2 regions of the Pseudomonas sp. Tri1 genome follow, and region 1 is predicted to be linked to the other one. Evidence: predicted binding sites of a transcription regulator. Region 1 holds the regulator's gene; the other holds the start of a gene.
What was found. Region 1 encodes FliA, which starts transcription of late flagellar genes. Its sites were predicted from a motif close to CTAAAGTTTNNNNNNNNNNNGCCGNTAA; they were not measured.
Positions count from the first base shown of each region.

Region 2: a site for FliA is predicted at 5,867-5,894, ahead of J9870_RS22520 (methyl-accepting chemotaxis protein). Genes of this name have one in related genera too.

Region 1 covers NZ_CP072913.1:1,822,226-1,829,911, reverse strand. The annotation lists gene J9870_RS08115 (chemotaxis response regulator protein-glutamate methylesterase) at 1-131, opposite strand, end outside; gene J9870_RS08110 (chemotaxis protein CheA) at 180-2,441, opposite strand; gene J9870_RS08105 (protein phosphatase CheZ) at 2,472-3,257, opposite strand; gene J9870_RS08100 (chemotaxis response regulator CheY) at 3,276-3,647, opposite strand; gene fliA (RNA polymerase sigma factor FliA) at 3,814-4,557, opposite strand; gene fleN (flagellar synthesis regulator FleN) at 4,554-5,384, opposite strand; gene flhF (flagellar biosynthesis protein FlhF) at 5,501-6,850, opposite strand; gene flhA (flagellar biosynthesis protein FlhA) at 6,862-7,686, opposite strand, start outside.
Region 2 covers NZ_CP072913.1:5,205,203-5,212,888, reverse strand. The annotation lists gene J9870_RS22550 (amino acid permease) at 697-2,115, shown strand; gene arfB (alternative ribosome rescue aminoacyl-tRNA hydrolase ArfB) at 2,341-2,754, shown strand; gene J9870_RS22540 (MFS transporter) at 2,751-3,950, opposite strand; gene J9870_RS22535 (hypothetical protein) at 4,053-4,286, opposite strand; gene J9870_RS22530 (hypothetical protein) at 4,324-4,467, opposite strand; gene J9870_RS22525 (transporter) at 4,610-5,632, opposite strand; gene J9870_RS22520 (methyl-accepting chemotaxis protein) at 5,996-7,621, shown strand.

The DNA of each region.
Region 1 (7,686 bases):
GCCTGATCGATTGCCTCTTTGCCGTTGGTCGCCGTACCGACGACTTGAATACTCGTGTCCGCCGAAAGAATTTCCGAGACGCGGCGGCGGAAAAACCCCGAATCGTCCACCACCAGGACTTTAACTACCATAAACACTCCGTTAGACGAGGCGCGGCCCTGGGCCCCGCCCCTCCAGAATCAAATACGCCGTGCGGCGTAACGCTTGAGCATGCTTGGCACATCGAGAATCAACGCGATGCGGCCGTCGCCGGTGATGGTGGCGCCGGACATGCCCGGGGTGCCCTGGAGCATCTTGCCCAATGGCTTGATGACCACTTCTTCCTGACCCACCAACTGGTCGACGACAAAGCCGATCCGCTGGGTGCCCACCGAAAGGATCACCACATGGCCTTCGCCCTGCTCCACATGAGCGGCGGAGCTGACCAGCCAGCGCTTGAGGTAGAACAGTGGCAGTGCCTTGTCCCGTACGATCACCACTTCCTGGCCGTCCACCACGTTGGTGCGCGACAGGTCGAGGTGGAAGATTTCGTTGACGTTGACCAGCGGGAAGGCGAATGCCTGGTTGCCCAGCATCACCATCAAGGTCGGCATGATCGCCAGGGTCAACGGGACCTTGATGACGATCTTCGAGCCCTGGCCCTTGGTCGAGTAAATGTTGATCGAACCATTGAGCTGGGAAATCTTGGTCTTCACCACGTCCATGCCCACGCCACGGCCGGACACGTCGGAAATCTCGGTCTTGGTCGAGAAGCCCGGGGCGAAGATCAGGTTGTAGCACTCGGTGTCGCTCAGGCGATCGGCGGCATCCTTGTCCATCACACCGCGCTTGACTGCGATGGAACGCAGCACGTTCGGGTCCATGCCTTTGCCGTCGTCGGAGATCGACAACAGGATGTGGTCGCCCTCCTGCTCGGCGGCCAGCACCACCTTGCCGCTGCGAACCTTGCCCGAGGCTTCGCGCTCTTCCGGCGACTCGATGCCGTGGTCGACGGCGTTGCGCACCAAGTGGACCAGCGGGTCGGCCAGGGCCTCGACAAGGTTCTTGTCCAGGTCGGTCTCTTCGCCCACCAGTTCCAGGTTGATTTCTTTCTTGAGCTGGCGAGCCAGGTCACGAACCAGGCGCGGGAAGCGCCCGAAGACTTTCTTGATCGGCTGCATCCGGGTCTTCATGACCGCGGTCTGCAGGTCCGCCGTGACCACATCGAGGTTCGACACAGCCTTGGACATGGCTTCGTCCTGGCTGTTGAGACCCAGGCGTACCAGACGGTTACGCACCAGCACCAGTTCGCCGACCATGTTCATGATCTCGTCCAGGCGTGCGGTGTCGACCCGGACAGTGGTTTCGGCTTCGCTGGCCGGTTTTTCCGCTGGCGCAGCCGCCGGGGCACGGGCTGCTGCCGGGGCAGCTGCCGCAGCCGGCTTGGGCGTCTCGGCCTTCGGTTCCGGTGCCTTGGCCGCGGGTTTTGGCGCAGCCTTGGCCGCCGGCGCAGCAGTGGCGGCAGTGCCCGCAGTAGGGGCAGCCGTGGCCTTCCCGACTTCACTGAACTTGCCTTTGCCGTGCAGTTCATCGAGCAGCGATTCGAATTCGTGATCGCTGATCAGGTCACTGCCCGCCGCCGCAGCGGTGGGCTTGGCCGGCGTCGGCGCAGAAGCGATGGCTGAATCCAGCGCTTCAACGGCAAACGTGCCCTTGCCGTGCAACTGATCGAGCAAAGCCTCGAATTCGTCGTCGGTAATATCGGAATTGTCGCCCGCCGCTTTCGGGGCGGCCGGGGTCGCTGCAGGAACGACCGCATCGGGCGCGAACTGGCCTTTGCCATGAAGCTGATCGAGCAACGACTCGAACTCGTCGTCGGTGATTTCATCGCTGGCAGCAGCAGTTGCCTCGGTGGCCGGCACAACGGGGGCCGGCGGGGCAGCGGCTTCAGCCTTGACGGCGTTCAGCGAGTCCAGCAATTGTTCAAATTCGTTATCGGTGATGTCGCCCGACTCCTCGGCGACCGGTTCTTCAACGACCGTCTCGACAACCGGAGCGGATTCGTCAGCCGATTGTGGCTCGGCCAGGCGTGCCAGCGCAGCGAGCAACTCAGGGGTGGCAGCGGTGATCGGCGAGCGCTCGCGCACTTCGCTGAACATGCTGTTGACCGCATCCAGCGCTTCGAGCACCACGTCCATCAGTTCCGAATCAACGCGGCGCTCACCCTTGCGCAGGATGTCGAACACGTTTTCGGCAATGTGGCAGCACTCCACCAGCTCATTGAGCTGGAGGAAGCCGGCGCCTCCTTTTACAGTGTGGAAACCGCGAAAAATTGCATTGAGCAAGTCTGCATCATCGGGTCGACTTTCCAGCTCGACCAGTTGCTCAGACAGTTGCTCTAGAATCTCGCCGGCCTCAACCAGGAAATCCTGAAGGATCTCTTCATCGGCGCCGAAGCTCATTAATGGCTGCTCCTAAAACAGGGCTAAAACTCAGAATCCAAGGCTGGACAGCAAATCGTCCACATCGTCCTGACCGGACATAACGTCTTCTCTTTTATCGGCATGAATCTGCGGACCTTCACCCTGCGAGAGATGTTTTTGTGGATCTTTTTCAGCAAGCATCGCTTCACGGTCGTGTTCGATGCCGGCAAAGCGGTCGACCTGGCTGGCCATCAACACCAGTTTGAGCAAATTGCTTTCTACTTCGGTGACCAATTGGGTTACGCGCTTGATCACTTGACCGGTCAGGTCCTGATAGTCCTGAGCCAGCAGAATGTCGTTGAGATTGCTTGCCACCGCGCGGTTCTCGGTGCTGCTGCGCGTCAGGAAACCGTCGACCCGACGGGCCAGCTCCCGAAACTCTTCAGCCCCTACTTCGCGGCGCATGAACCGACCCCAGTCGGTGCTCAAGGCCTGGGCTTCGTCGCTCAGGCCATTGACCAGCGGCGTTGCGCTTTCCACCAGGTCCATGGTGCGGTTGGCCGCAGCTTCGGTCAGCTTGACCACATAACCCAGACGCTCGGTGGCATCGGTGATCTGCGAGACTTCCTCGGCCTGCGGCATATTCGGGTCGATCTGGAAATTGACAATCGCGCTGTGCAGTTCACGCGTGAGCTTGCCCACTTCCTGATACAGACCACGGTCACGGGTCTGGTTGAGCTCATGGATCATTTGAACCGCATCGCCAAAGCGGCCTTTTTCAAGGCTGTCGACCAGTTCGCGGGCATGTTTTTTCAGGGTCGATTCGAAGTCGCCCATTGAAGATTCGTTGTCCATAGCTCCCCCGTGGCGCCGTTAACCGATGCGTTCGAAGATTTTTTCGATCTTCTCTTTCAACGCCTGGGCCGTGAAGGGTTTGACCACATAGCCGTTCACACCGGCCTGGGCCGCTTCGATGATCTGCTCGCGCTTGGCTTCGGCAGTTACCATCAGCACCGGAAGGTGCTTGAGTTTTTCGTCGGCGCGCACATGGCGCAGCAAGTCGATACCGGTCATGCCGGGCATGTTCCAGTCAGTCACCAGAAAGTCGATGCTCCCGCTGTTGAGAACCGGAATGGCAGTGGTGCCATCGTCGGCCTCGACCGTGTTGGTGAACCCAAGGTCACGCAACAGGTTTTTTATGATCCGCCGCATCGTTGAGAAGTCATCAACGATGAGGATTTTCATGTTCTTGTCCAATTCGACCTCCAAGCAGTCTTAAACGTGTCCAGCACCTGAACGCGCCATTTCAATCAATCCGGCACAACACTCGACAACGGCCTGGAGCCCCACGGATGGAGACTGGTGCGACGTATGCCAGACCAACCCCGTTCGCAGTGCTCCCACACAGCTGTCAGCGCGCTCGCCACTCCCCCAAACGCCCCCGCAAACGGGCCGCGCACTGGCTGTGTAACTGGCTGACCCGCGATTCGCTGACCCCCAGGACCTCACCGATTTCCTTGAGGTTCAGCTCTTCGTCGTAGTACAGCGCCAAGACCAGTCGCTCACGCTCCGGCAAATTGGCAATCGCATCCGCCAGCGCGCTCTGGAAACGCTCATCTTCCAGGTCACGCGACGGCTCCATGTGAGCACTCGCGTTATCCTCGTGCAGCCCTTCGTGTTCGCCGTCCTGCAACAGGTCATCGAAACTGAACAGGCGACTGCCCAAGGTATCGTTCAAAATCCCGTAATAATCGTCGAGACTCAACTGGAGTTCGGCCGCAACCTCGTGATCTTTAGCGTCACGCCCGGTTTTAGCTTCAATAGCGCGGATCGCGTCACTGACCATGCGGGTATTGCGGTGCACCGAACGCGGCGCCCAATCGCCCTTGCGGACTTCATCGAGCATCGCCCCACGAATGCGGATACCGGCATACGTCTCGAAACTGGCGCCCTTGCTCGCGTCGTATTTGTTCGACACTTCGAGCAGGCCGATCATGCCCGCCTGGATCAAGTCCTCGACCTGGACACTGGCCGGCAACCGCGCCAGCAAGTGATAGGCGATGCGCTTGACCAGGGGTGCATAACGCTCAATCAATTCATATTGGGCGTCCCGTGCCGATTTTTTGTAGAGATGGTTGTAACCGCTGGCTGTCATAACACGGGCCCTGCTGTTTGTTGCACGAGACGCTCGACGAAAAACTCCAGATGCCCACGAGGGTTGGCCGGCAGTGGCCAGGTATCCACCTTCTGGGCGATAGCCTTGAACGCCAGCGCGCATTTGGAACGGGGAAAGGCTTCATAAACGGCACGTTGTTTCTGGACGGCCTTGCGTACGCTTTCGTCGTAGGGCACAGCGCCGACATATTGTAGGGCGACGTCCAGGAAACGATCCGTGACCTTTGTCAACTTGGCGAACAGGTTGCGCCCTTCCTGCGGACTCTGGGCCATGTTGGCCAGGACGCGGAAGCGGTTCATGCCGTAGTCGCGGTTCAATAGTTTGATCAGGGCATAGGCGTCGGTGATGGAGGTCGGTTCGTCGCAGACCACCAGCAACACTTCCTGGGCCGCGCGCACGAAACTGACGACGGAGTCACCGATACCGGCAGCGGTGTCGATCACCAGCACATCGAGGTTGTCACCGATGTCGCTGAATGCCTGGATCAGGCCCGCGTGCTGGGCCGGGGTCAGGTGAACCATGCTCTGGGTGCCGGAGGCAGCCGGTACGATACGAATCCCGCCCGGTCCCTGCAGCAGCACGTCGCGCAGTTCACAGCGGCCCTCTATCACGTCCGCCAGCGTGCGCTTGGGGGTTAGCCCCAGCAGCACATCGACGTTCGCCAGGCCCAGGTCGGCGTCCAGCAGCATGACCCGTCGGCCAAGCTCTGCCAGAGCCAGGGACAAGTTCACTGACACGTTAGTCTTCCCGACGCCACCTTTGCCGCCGGTCACCGCGATCACCTGTACGGGATGCATGCTGCCCATGTTCGTTCTTTACCTTGTCTTACTTAGACGGAGGCCACATTACTGGCTGCGCGTTCACATTCGGAACAATGCATGGCAGACCATCGATGTAGGTACAAAAAATATTCATGATTACCTCAGCCGACCTGCTTGGTCGGGCTGTGGTAGATGTCAGCGAACATATCAGCCATGGCTTCTTCGCTGGGTTCTTCCTGCATTTGCACACTCACGGCACGACTGACCAATTGATGACGGCGCGGCAGATGCAAATCATCCGGGATCCGCGGCCCGTCGGTCAGGTAGGCCACCGGTAGCTCATGACCGATCGCCAGGCTCAACACCTCGCCCAGGCTTGCCGTTTCGTCCAGCTTAGTCAGGATGCAGCCAGCCAGCCCGCAGCGTTTGTAGCTGTGGTATGCGGCGGTTAGAACCTGTTTTTGGCTGGTGGTTGCCAACACGAGATAATTTTTTGACCGAATACCGCGCCCGGCCAGGCTTTCAAGCTGCATGCGCAGGGCCGGATCACTGGCTTGCAGGCCGGCAGTATCGATCAGCACGACGCGTTTGCGCAGCAGCGGTTCCAGCGCTTGAGCCAGGGATTGCCCCGGATCCACGTGGGTCACCGACACATTGAGGATTCGGCCCAGGGTCTTGAGTTGTTCCTGGGCGCCGATGCGGAAACTGTCCATGCTCACGAGGGCGATGCTCTGGGCACCGTACTTGAGTACATAACGGGCCGCGAGCTTGGCCAGGGTGGTGGTCTTGCCCATGCCGGCCGGGCCGACCATCGCAATCACCCCACCCTCTTCCAGCGGCTCGACTTCCGGCGTGGCGATCATCCGCGCCAGGTGCGCCAGCAACATGCGCCAGGCCTGACGAGGCTCTTCGATACCGTTGATCAGCGCCAGCAGGTCCCGGGACAAAGGGCCGGACAGGCCGATGCGTTGCAGGCGACGCCACAGGTTGGCCTGGGCCGGACGGCTGCCTTGCAGCTGGTTCCAGGCCAGGGAGCCGAGCTGGACTTCCATCAGTTCGCGCAGGCTGTTGAGTTCAAAACGCATCGAGTCCAGGGCACGCGGGTCGACACCACCGCTTGGTGCGGCCGGGGCCGGGGCCGGACGACGCGGTTCGACCTGGACCTGTTCGACCAGTGGCTCGGCAGCGGTCAACGGCAGGCCGGCGGTCAGTGGCTGACCGGCGAACAATTGACGATTGGTGCTAGCGCTGGTCTGGCCTTCGCTGCTGCGCAGGCTCAATTCGGCCTGGGCGCTGGCGATGCGCGACTGGGTCTTGCGCAGCTCATCCTCGAGTTCCATGTTCGGAACGCGTGGGGCCAGCGCCGACAACTTGTAATCCAGGGCAGCCGTCAACTCGACACCGCCAGCGATCCGGCGATTGCCAATGATGGCTGCTTCAGCGCCCAGCTCGTCACGAACCAGCTTCATGGCCTGACGCATATCGGCGGCGAAAAAACGCTTCACTTGCATAAACCACTACCTCAGCCGTTGGGCCCTACTGTCGCAACGATGGTCACTTGCTTGTTGTCCGGTATTTCCTGGTACGCCAGCACATGCAGCCCCGGGACCGCGAGGCGCCCGAATCGCGAGAGCATCGCGCGAATCGGACCGGCCACCAGCAGGATCACCGGTTGGCCTTGCATCTCTTGCCGCTGGGCTGCATCAATCAGCGAACGCTGCAGCTTCTCGGCCATGCTTGGCTCCAGCAGAACACCCTCTTCCGAGCCTTGTCCTGCCTTCTGCAGACTATTGAGCAATATCTGTTCCAACCTTGGTTCCAGAGTGATCACAGGCAGCTCAGACTCAGTGCCTACAATGCTTTGGACGATTGCGCGGGATACGCCGACCCGAACCGCAGCCACCAGGGCGGCGGTATCTTGACTCTTGGACGCGTTGTTGGCGATAGCCTCGGCAATGCTGCGAATGTCGCGCACCGGCACTTGTTCGGCCAACAGCGCCTGCAACACCTTGAGCAATTGCGACAGCGAAACCACGCCCGGCACCAGCTCTTCGGCCAGCTTCGGCGAGCCTTTGGCCAGTACTTGCAGGAGTTGCTGGACTTCTTCGTGGCCGATCAGCTCGCTGGAGTGCTTGTACAGGATCTGGTTCAAGTGGGTCGCGACCACGGTACTGGCGTCCACCACGGTGTAGCCGAGTGACTGAGCCTGGGCTCGCTGGCTGATTTCGATCCACACCGCTTCCAGACCAAAAGCCGGATCCTTGGCGGTAATGCCGTTGAGCGAGCCGTAGACCTGCCCGGGGTTGATCGCCAGCTCGCGGTCCGGGTAGATCTCGGCTTCGGCCAG
Region 2 (7,686 bases), 3.3 Mb from region 1:
TAGCTACCTACCGTCAATTTGCAGGCAGTTGACGGAAAATTCCTACTTGGAAATTCTGCGTTACAGGTTGTAAAGAATTACTGACGATTTCGCCTTGTCGAGTTGGCCGCAAATGACGATTCCAGATGGTGTAAGAAAAAGCTTCCGCCGCGTCCGTCGTAGTGGGCCTTCCAAGGCCCTGGCCCGCTTGTTTCAAATCGCCGGGAAGGGTGAGATGCGCCCCATGCCTGTCGTGCAGGTGAATAACAAGAAGGAGGCGCAATGAACGCCGTAGCTCAATTCCATTTCTCCCGTCGTGGCGTTTTTCACGCCATACCCATCGAGGGCTCGCAAGAGCCTGGACGCATTTTTGCAGCCGCCCGAAACCTTCGAGGCGGACACGCGCAATCCCGGCGAATGACACGCTGATCTGGTGGTGTCTGGCAGCAGGGGGTCGGCGGTGTACAATGCGCCGCGTTTTACTGTGACCCTTCGCGTACCCACGCACTTTCAAGGTTATCCGCCTTGTTCACTCCGCCACGCCACAAGCGTGTCGGGTTCGATTTCGTCACAGATAAAAACAAACAGGTGACGCATGACCGTTGAAAAAACGCTGAACTCCTGGTGCCTGCGCTGGGGTTTGATCGGCGCTGCTTGAGATCCGATTCGAGTGGCAACGTCTAACGAACATCATCAAACCTTGCGTGAGACCCTTTCATGAGTGGACAAAATTCGCATTCAGGCGAGCTGAAGCGCGGCCTGAAAAATCGCCACATTCAACTGATCGCCCTCGGCGGCGCGATTGGTACAGGCCTGTTCCTCGGTTCGGCGGGGGTGCTGAAGTCAGCCGGCCCGTCGATGATCCTCGGCTACGCCATTTGCGGCTTCATCGCCTTCATGATCATGCGCCAGTTGGGTGAAATGATTGTCGAAGAGCCGGTGGCCGGTTCCTTCAGTCACTTTGCCCACAAGTACTGGGGCGGTTTTGCTGGTTTCCTGTCGGGCTGGAACTGCTGGATTCTCTACATCCTGGTGGGTATGTCGGAACTGACCGCGGTTGGCAAGTACATTCACTACTGGGCGCCGGACATTCCGACCTGGGCGTCGGCCGCTGCGTTTTTCGTGCTGATCAACGCCATCAACCTGGCCAACGTCAAAGTCTTTGGCGAGGCCGAATTCTGGTTCGCGATCATCAAGGTCGTGGCGATTGTCGGCATGATTGCCTTGGGCAGCTACCTGCTGGTCAGCGGCCATGGCGGCCCGCAAGCGTCGGTGACCAACCTGTGGTCCCACGGTGGATTCTTCCCCAACGGCGTGAGCGGGTTGGTGATGGCGATGGCGATCATCATGTTTTCCTTCGGGGGCCTGGAGATGCTCGGTTTCACCGCCGCCGAGGCGGACAAACCGAAAACGGTGATCCCCAAGGCCATTAACCAGGTGATCTACCGGATCCTGATTTTCTACATCGGTGCCCTGGTGGTGCTGTTGTCCCTGACGCCTTGGGACAGCCTGCTGACCACCCTCAATGCCTCCGGCGATGCCTACAGCGGTAGCCCGTTCGTGCAGGTGTTCTCGATGCTGGGCAGCAACACCGCAGCCCATATCCTCAACTTCGTGGTGTTGACCGCCGCGTTGTCGGTGTACAACAGCGGTACCTACTGCAACAGCCGCATGCTGTTGGGCATGGCCGAGCAGGGCGATGCGCCCAAGGTCCTGGCCAAGATCGACAAGCGCGGCGTGCCGGTGCGTTCGATCCTCGCTTCGGCGGCCGTGACGCTGGTGGCGGTGTTACTGAACTACCTGATCCCGCAGCACGCGCTGGAGCTGCTGATGTCCCTGGTGGTCGCGACCCTGGTGATCAACTGGGCGATGATCAGCTACTCGCACTTCAAGTTCCGCCAACACATGAACCAGACCCGTCAGACACCGTTGTTCAAGGCGCTGTGGTACCCGTACGGCAACTACATCTGCCTGGCGTTCGTGGTGTTCATCCTGGGCGTGATGTTGTTGATCCCCGGCATCCAGATATCGGTCTATGCGATTCCGGTGTGGGTGGTGTTCATGTGGGTGTGCTACTTGATCAAGAACAAGCGCAGTGCCCGGCATGAACTGGCTGTGGCGGCGGCTGCCAAGTAAAAACGTCCTGGGAACATGACAAACCCGGCCTGGCGCCGGGTTTGTTGTTTTAAGGCAAGACACAATCCCCCTTGTGGGTGCGAGCTTGTTCGCGATGGCAGCGGTACAGCAGCCTATATCTTCACCACTGACACACCGCTATCGCGAGCAAGCTCGCTCCCACAAGGTTGATCGTTGGCTGGGGGATTCGCGGTATCCTGTAGGGCCTGATACCGGACGCTTTCCATGCTGGTGATTTCCAACGCTGTGCACATCCCGGACGCCGAGATCGAGCTGACGGCTATCCGCGCCCAGGGTGCCGGGGGGCAGAACGTCAATAAGGTGTCCAGCGCCGTGCACTTGCGCTTCGACATTCCGGCCTCGTCCTTGCCCGAGTTCTACAAGGAGCGCTTGCTGGCCTTGCGCGACAGTCGTATTACCAGCGACGGCGTGCTGATCATCAAGGCCCAGCAATATCGCACGCAGGAACAGAACCGGGCCGATGCCCTGGAGCGCCTGACGGAGTTGATCCTCAGCGCCACCAAGGTCGAAAAGAAGCGTCGCCCGACCAAGCCGACCCTGGGCTCGAAAAAGCGTCGCCTGGAATCCAAGACCAAGCGCGGCTCGATCAAGGCTGGGCGTGGCAAGGTGGACTTCTAGTTTTTCTCGCGTTTTTCGCGGTACTTCGGCGCCTGCCGGTACAGGTAGATGCTCAATGCCAGCCCACCCAGGGCCGCCAGAGCGGCGAACAGAAAGATCGAGGCAAAGCCGAAGCCCGCAGCGACTGCACCGGCCAGTGGCCCGGTGATCCCCAACGACAAGTCGATGAATAGCGAATAAGCGCCCACCGCCGCACCACGGCTGGAGGCCGGCACCAGATTGACGGCCTCCACGCCCAGCGCCGGAAACACCAGGGAAAAGCCAAAACCGCTCAACGCCGCGCCCGCCAGGGCCCAATGGGCGTCCGGTGCGAGCCACAGCAGCAACAGCCCCAGGGTTTCCACCGACAGGCAGGCAATCGCCACGCGAAAGCCGCCCAGGCGGTTGATCAGGTTGCCAAAGAGCAAGCGCGCGCCGATGAAGCTGGCGCCAAACAGGCTCAGGCACAGCACGGCGTTGTCCCAGTGCTGCGTTGCGTAATACAGGGTGATGAACGTGGCGATGGTGCCAAACCCGATGGAGCCCAGGGCCAGGCCGCAGCCGTGGGGCAGGACGCGCCCCAGCACGTGCATGAACGGCAGGCGCTCGCCAGCGACGATGGGCGCGGCGGTCTTGCGCCAGGCCAGTGCCAAGCCCAACAGACCCAGCATGATAATGCTGACGCCCATGCTCCACAGGCCCAGGCGATTGACCAGCCATACCCCCAGCGGTGCACCAATGGCCAGCGCGCCGTAGCTGGCAATACCGTTCCAGGAAATCACCTTCGCGGTATTCGCCGCACCGACCCGGCCGATGCCCCAGCCAATCGAGCCGGAGCCCACCAGGCTTTCCGCGCTGCCCAGCACCAGGCGCCCGATCAACAGGCTGATCAGGCTGAACGTTGGCAGATGGGGCGTCCAGGCAGACACCAGCATGAACACACCGCTCAGCCCGCAGCCGGCGAGGCCGAACATGACCGCACGCTTGCTGCCCAGGTTGTCGATGATTTTTCCTGAGTAAGGACGGCTGAGCAGGGTGGCCAGGTACTGCACGCTGATCACCAGCCCGGCGATCACCGCGCCGAAACCCAACTCGCCGTGGACATACCCAGGCAGCACGGCCAGGGGAATGCCGATATTCAGGTAGCCAATGAAGGTGAACAGGACGATGGAAACGACTTGCAGCGTGACCGCCAGGGGGCGCTGGGAATCTGTCATGGGGTAAAGGTCCACGGAGCAGCAGGATAGATAGGCTGCTTATGATAACGGCGACCGTGGTGGCTGCGCGTGGAAAAGTAAAACTATTTGCCCAATGGTTGCTCAGCGGTCGTTTTGCCCGCCGACCAGGTGCGTGGTGACCAGTGCCGCAAGGGCGTTTTCTTCGGTGCCGAAACGAGCCAGCAGGGCGGTTTGCTTCTCGGGAGAAAGGCGTGTCCAGATATCGACCATTTTCTCGGCGGTGCCGATCAGGACGCTGGCTTGGGCTTCGCTGAAGGTCGGGGAGTCATCGGTCATGGTGCGGGGCTCAGGATTCAGGCAGTGTGGAAAGCGCATATTAGCGCTTTCCACACGGTCTGGTGGTGCGGGTCAATCAGTCTTCGCTGTCAGCCTGGCGGCGTTCAGTGGCTTCTTTCGGCTCGGGTTGCTGGGCGTCTGGTTGCCCCCCGGCTTGTAGCGTGGTCGTCTGCTCAGTGTCGTGCAGGCTTGGGAAGGGGAGATTAGGGATCTCGTGCATATCGCGCTCCTCGCAAAGTCTGTTGATAGATCTGGTAGATCCGCGCTTTTAAAAAGCCTGGGCAGGATACCCCAGGAGAAATGACAAAAAGACTTTTAAATCCCGCTGTGCCGACAAAAGGGGTTGTCTGGACAGGTCATGTTCAATAGTCGCGGCGCTTGCGAAATGCCCAGCGGCCAGCAATCAGCGTGAAGGTTGCGACCAGCGCCACCAGGATCCAGAAGCCTTCTGGATCACCAGCAAGCGGCACGCCACCGACGTTCATGCCAAAGAAACCGGCAATGATGTTGATGGGCAACGCCAACACCGTGACCACCGTCAGGGTGAACAGGGTGCGGTTGCTTTGTTCGTTGAGGTTGGCGGCGATTTCTTCCTGTAGCAGTTTGATCCGTTCGCTCAATGCGGTGAGGTCGTTGATGATCAGGGCGAATTCCTCGGTGGATTTGCGCAGCTCCTTGACGTCTTCTTTCTGCAACCATTGCGGCGGGCGGTTGAGCAGGCGCAGCAATGAACCTGGCTCCAGGGCCAGCAAGCGTTGCAGGCGCACCAGTACCCGACGGTTGCTGCCCAGCTCGGCGCGGTTGGTGGACAGCCGCGAGGACAGCAACTGATCTTCGACCTGATCGACGCTGAGGCTGGTCTTGCGCACGATCTGGGTCAGTACTTCGCCTTGGTCGCGCAGCAGGTGCACGAGTAATTCCACTGGCGAGCGAAAACGCTCGCCGGCCTTGACCGACGAGCGCAGCTTGTCGACCGAGTGCAGGGGTTGCAGGCGCGCGCTGACGATCAATCGGCTGTGCACGCAAACCCACAATGTGGAGACATCCGAGGACACCATGTTGCTGAGGTTGAACACGACATCGTTCACCACGGCCAGCAATGCCGAGTCGACATGCTCGATGCGGGTCGAGCGCGAGCCTTCGTGCAGGGCTTCGAAAAACTCATCTGGCAAGGTCAGATGGCTTTTCATCCAGCGCTCGCACGCGGCATGAGCCAGGTTCAGGTGCAGCCAGAGGAACTCATCGGCCTCTTGCGGGTGTTGCAGGCTCCGTAAGGCCTGAGCCGAATCTATCTCCTGCCCGCGCTCGCCGGGTTGGAAACGGAATCCGTAGAGCAGGCCGAACAGGTCCGGATCGCGGTGGCTTTGATCAATGCTGTGGTTCATGAAGTCTCGCTGGCGGGAAGTGCCTGTCGCGGCTACAGGTTCACTTGAGCACCATCTTCGCAAGCTTTCTTGATGGTTTTGTGACAGTTGTGCAGCGCCGCCAAACCGGCAGTTACCGGGAGTTGCAATGTCCATCGATGATGGATGGCGCAGATCGCTGCGCTTTGGTTGTCGCATCGTTTTTTTGAGGTCAGACAACCGATCACTCCCGCTGGCTACCGATGGTCGGGAAGGCTCAAGAACGCCCCTGGCAGGCCGATGGTGTGTACATATTCCCGCGCATTCGGTTGCGACACGGACATGGAGGTCGGGGCGCGTCGTTCCGTGAGTTCGTTTGTTTTTTCTTCTCAAGAGATCCCCTCCATGTTTCTACAAAAATCCCTGAGAGCCCAGATTCTCGCCCTGCTGAGCGGCAGCCTGTTGGCGATGTTGCTGATCGCCCTGGCGTCCTTTCATTTCCTTTCCAACGGTGTCCAGAGCTATCGCAACCTGATCGATGGACCGTTGCGCGCCTCGCAGTTGATCGACGAGGCCAACCTGCAGTTCAAGGTGCAGGTGCAGGAATGGAAAAACGTCCTGCTGCGCGGCAAGCAGTCAGCGGACCTGGATAAATACTGGAAGCAGTTCGAGGAGCGTCAGCGTGATGTCCAGGGCATCCTGGGCGAATTGAGCGGGCGTGAAGGCGTGCCGGCGCCAATCAAGACGGGTATCGAGGCGCTGCGCGATGAGCATCGTCAGTTGGGCGCGGCCTACCAAAAGGGCCGTGATGCCTTTATCGCCTCCGGTGGCGATCCGGCGGCAGGCGATGCGGCGGTCAAGGGTGTGGACCGTGCGGCCAGTGAACAAATGAGTGCGTTGGTGGTGCAGTTGCGCCAGTTGGGCACCGAGCAATCGATGCTGATCAGCGCCGGTGCCGATCGCACGATTATGCTCGGCACCGTGGTCATGCTGGTGTCGGGTGCGCTGATTGGATTGTTCAGCTTGTGGCTGGTCAATCGCAACCTGGTTCAGCCGATCCGTAACCTGATCGAATACGTGACCCGACTGAGTCATGGGCGTTTCGCCGAGCGTGTGACGAGCAACCGTCAGGACGAGTTGGGCAATCTGGCGGTAGCGGCCAACACATTGCGTGATTTCCTGGCCGAAACCTTTACCCGCCTGCAACGCAGTGCCACGGAGCTGGACAGTGCCAGCGGTGAGCTCAATGCCATCGCCAGCCTGATGAGCCAGGGCACCAGCGAGCAATTCGAACGCACCGATCAGGTGGCGACGGCGATGAACGAAATGTCCGCCACGGCCCAAGAAGTGGCCCGTCATGCCGCCGACGCGGCGCGGGCAGCCGATGACGCCGACCAATCGGCGCAACAGGGCGAGAAGGTCATGCAAGGGACTATCCACACCATCACCCGGATGCGTGGCGAAATCGCCAACACAGCCACGGTCATCCGTCAGTTGGAAACCGACAGCGGGCGTATCGGCAAGGTGCTGGAAGTGATCCGCGGGATCGCCGAACAGACCAACCTGCTGGCCCTCAATGCTGCCATTGAAGCAGCGCGGGCCGGGGAGGCGGGGCGCGGTTTCGCGGTGGTCGCCGATGAGGTACGCAGCCTGGCCCAGCGTACGGCCTCGTCGATCATCGAGATCAACCAGATCATCCAGACAGTACAAACGGGTGCGGTGGACGCGGCCCACGCCATTGAGAGCGGGCAGTCCCGCAGCGAAGAAAGTGTGGAGCAAGTGACCCAGGCCGGTGCGATGCTCGAACGCATTACCCAGGCTGTCGAAGCGATTCGCGACATGAACCGCCAGATCGCCACCGCAGCCGAAGAGCAGACCTCCGTGGCCGAAGATATTTCGCGCAACCTGACTGAAATCACCTGCATCGCCAGCACTAACCTGGACAATGTGCAACGCACCGAAGCCGCCAGTCGGGATCTGCACGGCTTGTCGGGGCAGTTGAATGAAGTGACGGCTCGGTTGAGCGCCTGACGGTCGTTTTCGTTAGTTATCGAAAAATGCAAAAGAGCCGCGCAACCCTAAAGTTGCGCGGCTCT